Regions from separate parts of the Actinoplanes ianthinogenes genome, predicted to be linked through region 1. Evidence: riboswitches for the same ligand, from Rfam matches in the RefSeq annotation. Region 1 holds a riboswitch; each other region holds the start of a gene.
The links. A riboswitch is a leader RNA that binds a small molecule or an ion and turns the genes downstream of it on or off. The one in region 1 is predicted to bind ZMP and ZTP.
Positions count from the first base shown of each region.

Region 2: linked by a shared signal. The riboswitch ahead of Aiant_RS14405 (bifunctional 5,10-methylenetetrahydrofolate dehydrogenase/5,10-methenyltetrahydrofolate cyclohydrolase) and the one ahead of Aiant_RS23340 (glycine hydroxymethyltransferase) in region 1 are both predicted to bind ZMP and ZTP.
Region 3: linked by a shared signal. The riboswitch ahead of Aiant_RS00350 (5-aminoimidazole-4-carboxamide ribonucleotide transformylase) and the one ahead of Aiant_RS23340 (glycine hydroxymethyltransferase) in region 1 are both predicted to bind ZMP and ZTP.

Region 1 covers NZ_AP023356.1:5,174,531-5,177,793, reverse strand. The annotation lists gene Aiant_RS23345 (hypothetical protein) at 1-596, shown strand, start outside; gene Aiant_RS23340 (glycine hydroxymethyltransferase) at 602-2,026, opposite strand; ZMP/ZTP riboswitch at 2,047-2,137, opposite strand; gene Aiant_RS23335 (oxidoreductase) at 2,124-2,993, opposite strand; gene Aiant_RS23330 (TetR/AcrR family transcriptional regulator) at 3,125-3,263, shown strand, end outside.
Region 2 covers NZ_AP023356.1:3,209,348-3,212,610, reverse strand. The annotation lists gene Aiant_RS14410 (class I SAM-dependent RNA methyltransferase) at 1-243, shown strand, start outside; partial or broken gene Aiant_RS45700 (helix-turn-helix domain-containing protein) at 267-436, opposite strand; gene Aiant_RS14405 (bifunctional 5,10-methylenetetrahydrofolate dehydrogenase/5,10-methenyltetrahydrofolate cyclohydrolase) at 988-1,860, opposite strand; ZMP/ZTP riboswitch at 1,877-1,959, opposite strand; gene Aiant_RS14400 (cation:dicarboxylate symporter family transporter) at 2,309-3,263, opposite strand, start outside.
Region 3 covers NZ_AP023356.1:69,469-72,731, reverse strand. The annotation lists gene Aiant_RS00355 (lysylphosphatidylglycerol synthase transmembrane domain-containing protein) at 1-164, shown strand, start outside; gene Aiant_RS00350 (5-aminoimidazole-4-carboxamide ribonucleotide transformylase) at 87-1,148, opposite strand; ZMP/ZTP riboswitch at 1,178-1,263, opposite strand; gene Aiant_RS00345 (ATP-binding protein) at 1,343-2,200, shown strand; gene Aiant_RS00340 (STAS domain-containing protein) at 2,197-2,553, shown strand; gene Aiant_RS00335 (STAS domain-containing protein) at 2,537-3,262, opposite strand.

The DNA of each region.
Region 1 (3,263 bases):
ACCTGGCGCCGGCCGATCCGTTCGCACCCGACCCGCTCGGCGTCTGGGGCCCGGTGCCCCACCGCCTGCGCGCCGGCCACTGGGCGGTCAGCCTGGCGACCGTGCAGCACGACAGCGGCCTGGACATCCTGTCCATGGTGGACTTCACCTGGGGCGCGGACCTGACCGGACGGCTCACCGCCCTGATCCCACCGCCGGCATCGGTCACCCCGGCCGACGCGAGCGCGGTCGCTCAGCCGCTGCCGTCCGACTACCGCTGGCTGCTGGACACCTACGGTTTCGCCACCCTCGGCGATCTCACCCTGGTCCCCCCGGACCAGCTGCGGAAGCCGGACGCGGCCGGCCCCGCCCTGCGCCACCGGTTGCCGGACAGCGTCATGGCCACCACCGCCGACGGTGGCGAACTCTGCTGGCTCATGGAGCCCGACCCGTCCCGGGAGGACCCGGACAACCCCGACCACTGGTCGCTGGAGCTGCGCCGGCCCGGACACACCGAGCGGATCCACAGCACCCTGCTGCACTTCCTGGTCACCCGGATCCTGGAAACGCGGAAACCCGCCACGGCCGGGGAGGCCGTGACGGGTTTCGACGGGTGACGCGATCAGCCGAGGCTGACCGAGGGGTAGAGCGGGAACGGCGCCAGCAGGTCGGACGCCTGCTTCGCGATGCCCTCGGAGAGCGCCGGGTCCAGCGTGAACTTCGCCTTCGAGGTGGCGTCCGGCGTGGTGCCGGCCAGCACGGTGTGGATCAGCTCGGCGATCTGGTCCATCTCGGCGACGCCCAGACCGCGGCTGGTCAGCGCCGGGGTGCCGACCCGGATGCCGGAGGTGTACCAGGCGCCGTTCGGGTCGGACGGGATGGCGTTGCGGTTGGTGACGATGCCGCTGTCCAGCAGGGCCTGCTCCGCCTGCCGGCCGGTCAGCCCGAACGGGTGCACGTCGATCAGCACCAGGTGGTTGTCGGTGCCGCCGGAGACCAGCTGCACGCCACGCTTGAGCAGGCCCTCGGCGAGCGCCTGGCTGTTCGTGACGATCTGCTGGGCGTAACTCGCGAACTCCGGCCGGCGCGCCTCGGCGAACGCGATCGCCTTGGCGGCCATCACGTGCGGCAGCGGGCCGCCGAGCACCATCGGGCAGCCGCGGTCGACCTGCGACGACAGCTCCGGCTGGCAGAACACGGCGCCACCGCGCGGGCCGCGCAGGCTCTTGTGCGTGGTGGTGGTGACGATGTGCGCGTGCTCGATCGGGTTGTAGTCCCCGGTGAACACGCCACCGGCGACCAGACCGGCGAAGTGCGCCATGTCGACCATGAAGGTCGCGCCCACGGCGTCGGCGATCTCCCGCATCTTGGCGAAGTTCACCTTCCGCGGATACGCCGAGTACCCACCGACGATCACCGCCGGCTTGAACTCCTTCGCGGTCTCCAGCAGCGCGGCGTAGTCGATCTGGCCGGTCGCCGGGTCCACCCCGTACGAGCGCTGGTCGAACATCTTGCCGGAGATGTTCGGCCGGAACCCGTGGGTGAGGTGACCACCGGCGTCCAGCGACATGCCCAGCAGCCGCTGGTTGCCGAAGGCCTGGCGCAGCTCGGCCCACTCGGCGTCGGTCAGGTCGTTGATCTGCCGCTTCTCGAACTTCTTGAGATACGGCACCTCGACCCGGTCGGCCAGGATGGCCCAGTAGGCGACCAGGTTCGCGTCGATGCCGGAGTGCGGCTGAACGTACGCGTACGGCGCGCCGAACAACGCCTTGGCATGCTCCACGGCAACCGACTCGACGGTGTCCACGTTCTGGCAGCCGGCGTAGAACCGCCGCCCGATGGTGCCCTCGGCGTACTTGTCAGACAGCCAGTTGCCCATGGCGAGCAGGACGGCCGGGGAAGCGTAGTTCTCGCTCGCGATCAGCTTCAGCGACTCGCGCTGATCGGTCAGCTCCTTGGCGATCGCGTCCGCGATACGCGGCTCGACAGACCGGACCACCTCAAGGGCAGAACGGAAAGCGATCGACTCGGCATTCAACTCAGACATGGGACCTCCCTATCACGTAGGTAAGAGGCCCAGGCGCACGGCAAGTCGTCGTCTCGACGAGGCCGCTCCCCGATGGTCAACCATCCGAACGCGCCAGTCACGGCCCGTCCGCCAGCATACCGGCGCCCACCGGGTAGGTCACACCGGTTAGCCGCTCCGACTCGATCCAGAGCCGCCGACTCGAAATTGGCTCGTACGCCTCCTCGGCCGCGGCCACCCGCGTCGCCCGCCCGGTGAACTCGCCCCACCCGTCCGGCCCGAAATACTCCCCACCCCGGACCCCCGGGTCGGTCGCGGCCCGCAACACCGGTTGCGCCCCGTCCCCTTCACTCTGGATCAACCACGAGAACAACCATTTCGTACGCCGGGAGGCCACGAACCGGAACAACCAGGGGCTGGTCCGCATCAGCCCGGTCCGAGCCGCCCCCGGATGCGCGGCCACACTCACCACCCCGGGATACCGCCGCTGCAACTCGAAGGCGAACAGCAGATTCGCCAGCTTCGACTGCCGATAGGCCCGCATCCGCCGGTAATCCCGCTCCGATTGCAGATCGTCGAACCCGATCACCCCGCCCCTGTGCCCATTGCTGCTCACGGTCACCACCCGGGCCCCCGCCGTCCCCAGCACCAGATCCAGCAACAACCCGGTCAGCGCGAAATGCCCCAGATGATTGACCCCCAACTGCAATTCAAACCCGTCTTCGGTACGCCCATACGGCGGAATCATCACGCCCGCGTTGTTGATCAGCAGGTCCAGCCGCTCGAACCGGCTCCGGAACTCGCCGGCCGCCCGCCGCACCGATCTCAGCGACCCGAGATCGAGGTGCAGGGCCTCAGCCCGCCCACCCAGCTCACCGGCGACCGCGTCGGCACGCTCCCGGTCCCGCCCCGCGATCACCACCGTGGCCCCATGCGCGGCCAGCTCCCGAGCCGTCTCCCGCCCGATCCCGGAATTCCCCCCGGTCACGAGCGCGACCCGTCCCCCAAGGTCAGGGATGTCAGTGGAACTCCACATGCCACACCTCCTAGAATCGGGACGCACGTCCCGCTTATTCGACGATACGGGACGGCCATCCCGTTTGTCGATGGAGGTTGTCCATGCGAGCCGACGCCGAGCGCAACCGCGCCAAGGTCATCGAGACCGCCATGCAGGCCTTCGCCACCGAGGGCCTCACCGTCTCGATCGCCGAGATCGGTCGCCGGGCCGGCGTCGGAACCGGCACGGTCAGCCGCCACT
Region 2 (3,263 bases), 2.0 Mb from region 1:
ACCGGGCCGGTGGACCTGGTGGTGCTGGACCCGCCCCGCGCCGGCGCCGGCGCCAGGGTGGTCCGGGACATCGTGGCGGCCGGCCCGCGCGCGGTCGCCTACGTGGCCTGCGATCCGGCGGCCCTGGCCCGGGACGTGAAGACGTTCCGCTCGCTGGGGTGGGAGCTGGCCGAGCTGCGAGCCTTCGACTGCTTCCCGATGACCCAGCACGTGGAGTGCGTAGCCCTGCTCCTGCCCGCCTGACCACCCACGCCCCGCTCCCTAGTCGCCCGGACCTGCGGCCCCACCGGATCAAGGATCGACGGCTTCACCGGCCGCGAATACGACGGCGGCCTCATCCGTGGCCAACGCCCGCCGCACCGTGTTCCGCCCGACCCCGAGCCTGCGGACGATCGCCTTGATCGGCATCCCCTCAGCCCGATGCAAACCGGCGCATCTTCGCCCAGCTCCTCCGCGCTCAACACCCTCCCGATCTTGGAAGGGGTCCAGATCCACCCGCCGCCTGGGGGGATCGGTTTAGCGCGTCGCCCGAAATGGGTGCTGGCCAGGACGGTGTTCCTTTCCGGCGGGCCGTAGTGCGCCCTAGTTGCCCCGGTTGGTGCGCGGAGCAGTCATTCCGGGGCAGGATCAGGGGCTGCCGAGGTGCCGGACCGATCGAGCTGGTGCTCACGGCCCTATCCCGAGCCCCGTTAGGGCCACCATGGCCAGCTGGGGTTGTTCGGCTGGTGCTTATGGCCCTATCCCGAGCCTGGATAGGGCCACCACGGCCAGCTGGGGGTGTTCGGCTGGTGCTCGGGGCAGGGGCATGAGCATCAGCTTGGGTGGGGCGGTTGCCTGGGTACGGGAGCGGCGGGCGTACGAATGGGTTGGACGGGCCGTAGCCGAGCGGGCACGGGCGGGCTCCGGGCGTACCGGAAATGGGGCTCGGGGATGGGCGGCCCGGCGCCGGCAGGATGGTTTTCCTGCCGGTGGCGCCGGGCGTGGCCGTTACGGGTTGGCGCGCTCGGCGGCGGCGACGGCGTTGCGGAAGAGCATGGCCACCGTGGTGGGGCCGACGCCGCCGACGCGCGGGGTGATGGCGCCGGCGACCTCGGCGCAGGACTCGTCGACGTCTGGGAGGAGGCGGCGGCCCTCGTAGCGGACGCCGGCGCCGATGACGGTGGCGCCGGGCTTGACGTGTTCCGGCTGGATGATGTGCGGGACGCCGACGGCGGCGATCAGGATCTCGGCGCGCTTGGTGTAGCGCGGCCAGTCCTTGACGCCGGTGTGCACCACGGTGACGGCGGCGTTCGCGGTCGGGCGCTTCTGCGCGAGCAGCATCGCGAGCGGGCGGCCCAGGGTGGCGCCGCGACCGAGAATGACCACCTCGCGGCCGGCCACCTCGATGCCGTGGTGGGCCAGCAGCGCCTCGATGCCGGCCGGGGTGCAGGGCAGCGGGCCGGGCAGGCCGACCGCGAGCCGGCCCATGTTGAGCGGGTGCATCCCGTCGACGTCCTTGTCCGGGTCGAGGGTCTGCAGGGCGGCGTCGTAGTCCAGGTGGGCCGGGATCGGGTACTGGATCAGGACGCCGTGCACCGACTTGTCGTCGTTGAACTCGGCGATCACCTTGAGCAGGTCGGCCTGGCCGACGTCGCCGGACAGGTGCCGGTGCGGGGACTCGAAGCCGAGCTCGGCGGCCTGCTTCTGCTTGATCCGGATGTAGCCGGCGCTGGCGTCGTCGTCGCCGACCAGGATGGTGGCCAGGCTCGGCTGGATGCCGCGCTCCTTGAGCTTGCCGACCCGGTCGCGGACGTCGGCCAGGACGGCCTCGGCGACGGGCGCTCCGGGCAGGAGGCGGGCGCCGGTGGTTTCGGTGGTCATGCTGTCTGCTCCTCGGCCGGGGAGCCCAGGCGGACGACTCCCGTGACGAGCTCCCCGATGGTTTCGACCATCCTCGTGCCGCCAGTCGCTGCTTGCCCTCCAGAATGCCTGACGGATGAGGCGTGCCCGTCGGCGGGGGCGGTTTCGGACGAAGAGCCGGATCAAGTTCAAGATCTTCATTGACGCGCGTCCGCCGGGGTGCGGACCGCATGCTCCCGCGCGGGCCGAGGGCGGCGATCTGGCCGCTGGCGCGTCCAGGGCGATCGCCGCCCTCTTCACTGTCCGCGGGTGGTTCCGGAGATCAAGACCCGATGAGGCGCATCGCATCGTGGTCTCGGTTGTCCACAGCCGCGGGTTTTCCACAGCCGGGGGAGCGGGGTGCGCGGATTTTCGGCAGTCTGGTTCGTGGGTGGTCTGCCCCCGGATGGGGCGGGGAATGCCTCGGGGCTCATGCGGAATCCGGGCGGGGTGCCGGGTGGGCTTCGGCGGGTTCGGGGGAGTGGGCGTCGTGGGGGTCGTCGTCGAAGCTGGACTCGTCGAACGGTGCCGCGCCGGAGAGGACCAGGCCGGCCTGTTCGCGGTCGATCTCGTGGGTCCACGTGCCGATCAGGACCGTGGCGACGGCGTTGCCGGCAAAGTTGGTCAGGGCGCGGGCCTCGGACATCAGGCGGTCGATGCCGACGATCATGCCGACGCCGGGCACCAGGTCGGGGCGGTGGCTCTGCAGCCCGCCGGCCAGCGTGGCCAGCCCGGCGCCGGTGACCCCGGCCGCGCCCTTGGACGCGATGATCATGAAGAGCAGCAGGCCGATCTGCTGGCCGACGGAGAGCGGCTGGTCCATGGCGTCCGCGATGAACAGCGACGCCATGGTCAGGTAGATCGCCGTGCCGTCGAGGTTGAACGAGTAACCGGTGGGCACCACGATGCCGACGACCGGTTTTCTCACGCCCAGGTGACCCATCTTGGCGATCAGCCGGGGGAGGGCCGACTCGGACGACGAGGTGGAGAGGATCAGCAGGAACTCCCGGGCCAGATACCGGAAGAGCCGGAAGATCGACATCCCGGCGGCCAGCCGGAGCAGCAGGCCGAGCACCACGAAGATGAAGAGCACGCAGGTGGTGTAGAAGCCGAGCATGATGCCGGCCAGGCTCTTCAGCGCGTCGAATCCGGTGGCGCCGACCAGCGCCGCCATCGCACCGAACGCGCCGATCGGGGCCAGCCACATGATCATCATGAGGATCTTGAAGACGATCCGCTGGAGCAGGCCGATCGCCCGGATCACCGGTTCGCCCCGATCGCCCAGCGACTGGACGGCGAACCCGACCAGCAGCGCCACCAGCAGGGTCTGCAACACCTGGGTGCTGGTCAGCGCGGAGAACAGGGTGTCCGGGATGATCCCGAGC
Region 3 (3,263 bases), 4.8 Mb from region 1:
GCTTCATCATCGGCGCCGGTTGGGTGGCGTGGTCGGTGCTCCGCCGCCGCAGCCGATCAGTGCCTATGCCTTCCAGGAGAGGCCGGTCAGTGGCGGAACAGCCGGACCCCGGTCCGGATCAGGGTGATGCCCCGCTTCCGGCACTCGTCGGCGACCTCCGCTGAGCGCAGCGAACCACCCGGCTCGGCGATGTGACGGACACCGTGCCGGGCGGCCACCTCGACGTTGTCGGCGAACGGCAGCGCGCCGTCGGACACGAACGCGACCCCGTCCAGGCTGCCCAGCCACGCGGCCCGCTCGTCGGCGGTCAGCGCCTCGACGGCCTGGAGCTGCTGGGCGATCCGGTCCTGCACCCGGGTGGCGGTGCGGTCGTGCCGGACGGCGGGGTGGCGCCGCAGCCACCAGGTGTCGGCCTTGTCGCCGGCGATGCGGGTGCAGTCGATCCGGGACTGCTGGCCCGCGCCGATCCCCAGGGTCATCCCGTCGCGGACATAGACGACCGAATTCGACTGGGTGTACCGCGCGGTGATCGACCCGAGGAGCAGGTCCTCCGAGCCGGCGAACAGGTCGCGGGTCAGCGGGGCCTCGTCGCGCGGCTGGGTGAGGCGCAGGCCGTACACCTCCCGGACCTCGACCGGTGGCGGCCGGACGCCGGGGTCGGCCTCGACCACCAGGAACCCGCCGTTCTTCTTCGCCGACAGGGTGGCCACGACGCCCTCCTCGAAGCCGGGCGCGACGACGCCGTCCGCGACGACCCGGCGCAGCAGGTCGGCCAGTTCGGCGTCGACCGGCTCGGAGACGGCGAGGAAGTCACCGTAGGAACTCTTCGGATCGGCGTCCCGGGCACGGACGTAGGCGCTGGTCAGCGGCCCGGTGCCGGCCGGATCGAGCTGGTAGGTGGCGGCCGTGACGGCATCCAGCGGGCCGGAGGTCGCGGCGCCGGCGGGGGAGACGTGCTTGACCGAGGCGGCGGCCGGGCGGCCGAGCGCGGTCGCGGCCTCCCGGATGAGCTGCCAGCCGGCGACGGCGTCGAGAACGTTGATGTAGGACGGCTCGCCGTGCACGAACCGGAACGGCTGGTGTGCCGGGTCGACGGTGGTGAGGGTGGCCGGCCGCTGGTGCGGGTTCATGCCGTAGCGAAGCTTCATGTCGCCTCCGATCGCAGGTGAACTGCTGCCGGAGGCGCCCAGGCGGTCGGCGCCACACTGTCCCGATCGGCCGGTCCCCGGTGGTGCTCCACCCTCGCCAGTAGCGGCCGTCCGCAGCATAGCGTGCGATGGCGGCCGCGCTGCCGGGCGTACGAAAAGCGGAATGTCTTTTATGTGTGGTTTTCTGATGATGAATGACCGTGGTGAGGGCCGCGACCGCCGCCGCTCGGCGCCGTTGTATCGATGTGGAGCCTCCCTACCTCTTCGACCATTACGACCCGTCCCGGGGCGCCGGAGTCGACGTCGGGCTCGACGTGGACAGTTCGGTGCTCACCCTCGCCGTGCACGGCACCTGGGGGAACCGCCTCTGTCACGACACGCACACGGCGGTCCGCAAGTGCCTGAGCGAGCACCCCGCCACCCTGCTGATCGACCTCCAGGCGCTGGCCGACCCGCGGGCCGCGAGCGTGCCGACCTGGATGACGGCCCGGCGGCTGGGCGTGCCGATGCGGCCGCCGGTCGAGGTCATGGTGTGCGTGCCGGAGGACAGCCCGCTCGCGGGGCGGCTGCACCGGCTCGGCGCGCAGCGATATCTGCCGATGTATCACACCATGTCGCGGGCGCGAGCCGCGGCGGCCGAGCAGATGCCGCTGACCAGCCGGCTCGAGATGCAACTGGCCCCGGAGGACGGCGCCGCGGCGGCGGCCCGGGCGGTGGTCACCAACGCGTGTGCCGCCTGGCGGCTGTCCGAACTCCAGGACCGGGCCCGGCTGGTCACCTCGGAACTCGTACTCAACGCCGTCGAACACGCCGCCACCCCGATCACCATGGTGCTCTCCCGGCGCGGCGACGGCCTGCACCTCGCGGTCGGTGACGGCTCCCCGCGCCTGCCCCAATTGCTCGACGGCTTCCCGGCGCTCCCGGACGGCGCCCCGCCACGGCGTGGGTCCGGGCTGCACGTGGTGCACGCGGCCGCCACCCTCTGGGGCGCCATGCCCACCCGCGAGGGCAAGGTGGTCTGGGCGACGGTCCGGCCCTGGACGCGCCGATGAACACCTTCGTGAGCGGCGGCCCGGCCGACAGCGAGCCGGTGACTCCGGTGACCGCGCTGACCGCCGGTGGCGGCGAGCTGATCATCCGGCTCGCCGGCGAACTCGACGGCACCACCGCGCCCGCACTCGGCGCCCAGCTGGACAGCATGGTCAGCGTCGAACCGGTCCGCAGGGTCGTGGTCGACCTGAGCGACGTGGACTTCTGCGACGCCGCCACTGTCCGGGTCTTCGTGCTGCTGGCCACGGCGCTGACCGGTCGCGGCGGCGCCCTGCGCATTCACGGTGCCCGTCCGCACATCGCCTGGCTGCTGCGCCGGCTCGGGGCCGGCGGCCTGCTCAGCGACCCGTGGTGAGCAGCGCCCAGACGATCTTCCCGGAGGTCAGCGGCAGGGCGCCCCAGTGAGTGCTGGACGCCTCGACCACCCGCAGGCCCCACCCGGGCTGGGGGTGGTCGACGGCCGGCTTCGGCATCCGCAGGGGCATCTGCGAGCTGCGGTCCTGAACGGCGATCCGCAGATAGCGGCCGGTGCACACGGCGGTGACCGAGAAGTCGGTGGCGGCGTGCAGGATCGCGTTGGAGGCCAGTTCGGAGACGATCAGGCGGGCCCGGTCCCGCAGCCGCGGCAGCCCCCACATCAGGCAGGCGTCACCGACGACGCCCCGGGCCGCGGCGGCGCTGCCCGGGACTGGCGCCAGGTGCTCGCAGATCCAGCGGGGGACGTACGCGCGCATCGCGGCCAGCGCCAGCGCCCGATCGTCGTACAGGGCCACGAAGCTGCGGTAGGTGGCGAGGTCCTTGCGGACGTCCGGCCGCGCCGCGTACAGCAGCAGCGGCACACCCCAGTCCGACTCGGCCTTGAACGTCGCGGTGGCGAAGACGCTGAAGCTGGCCGGTTCCACCCGTTCCAGCGCGGACAGGTCCACCAGGACCGCCGTCGGGCACTCGGCGGCCGCCTTGCCCAGGGCGGTACGCACCTCCGGCGCCGTGGTCCTGTCCAGTTCCCCCTCGAACCGGACCGTGACCACGCCGGTCTCCAGGCACCGCTCCACCGTTGTCTGCATC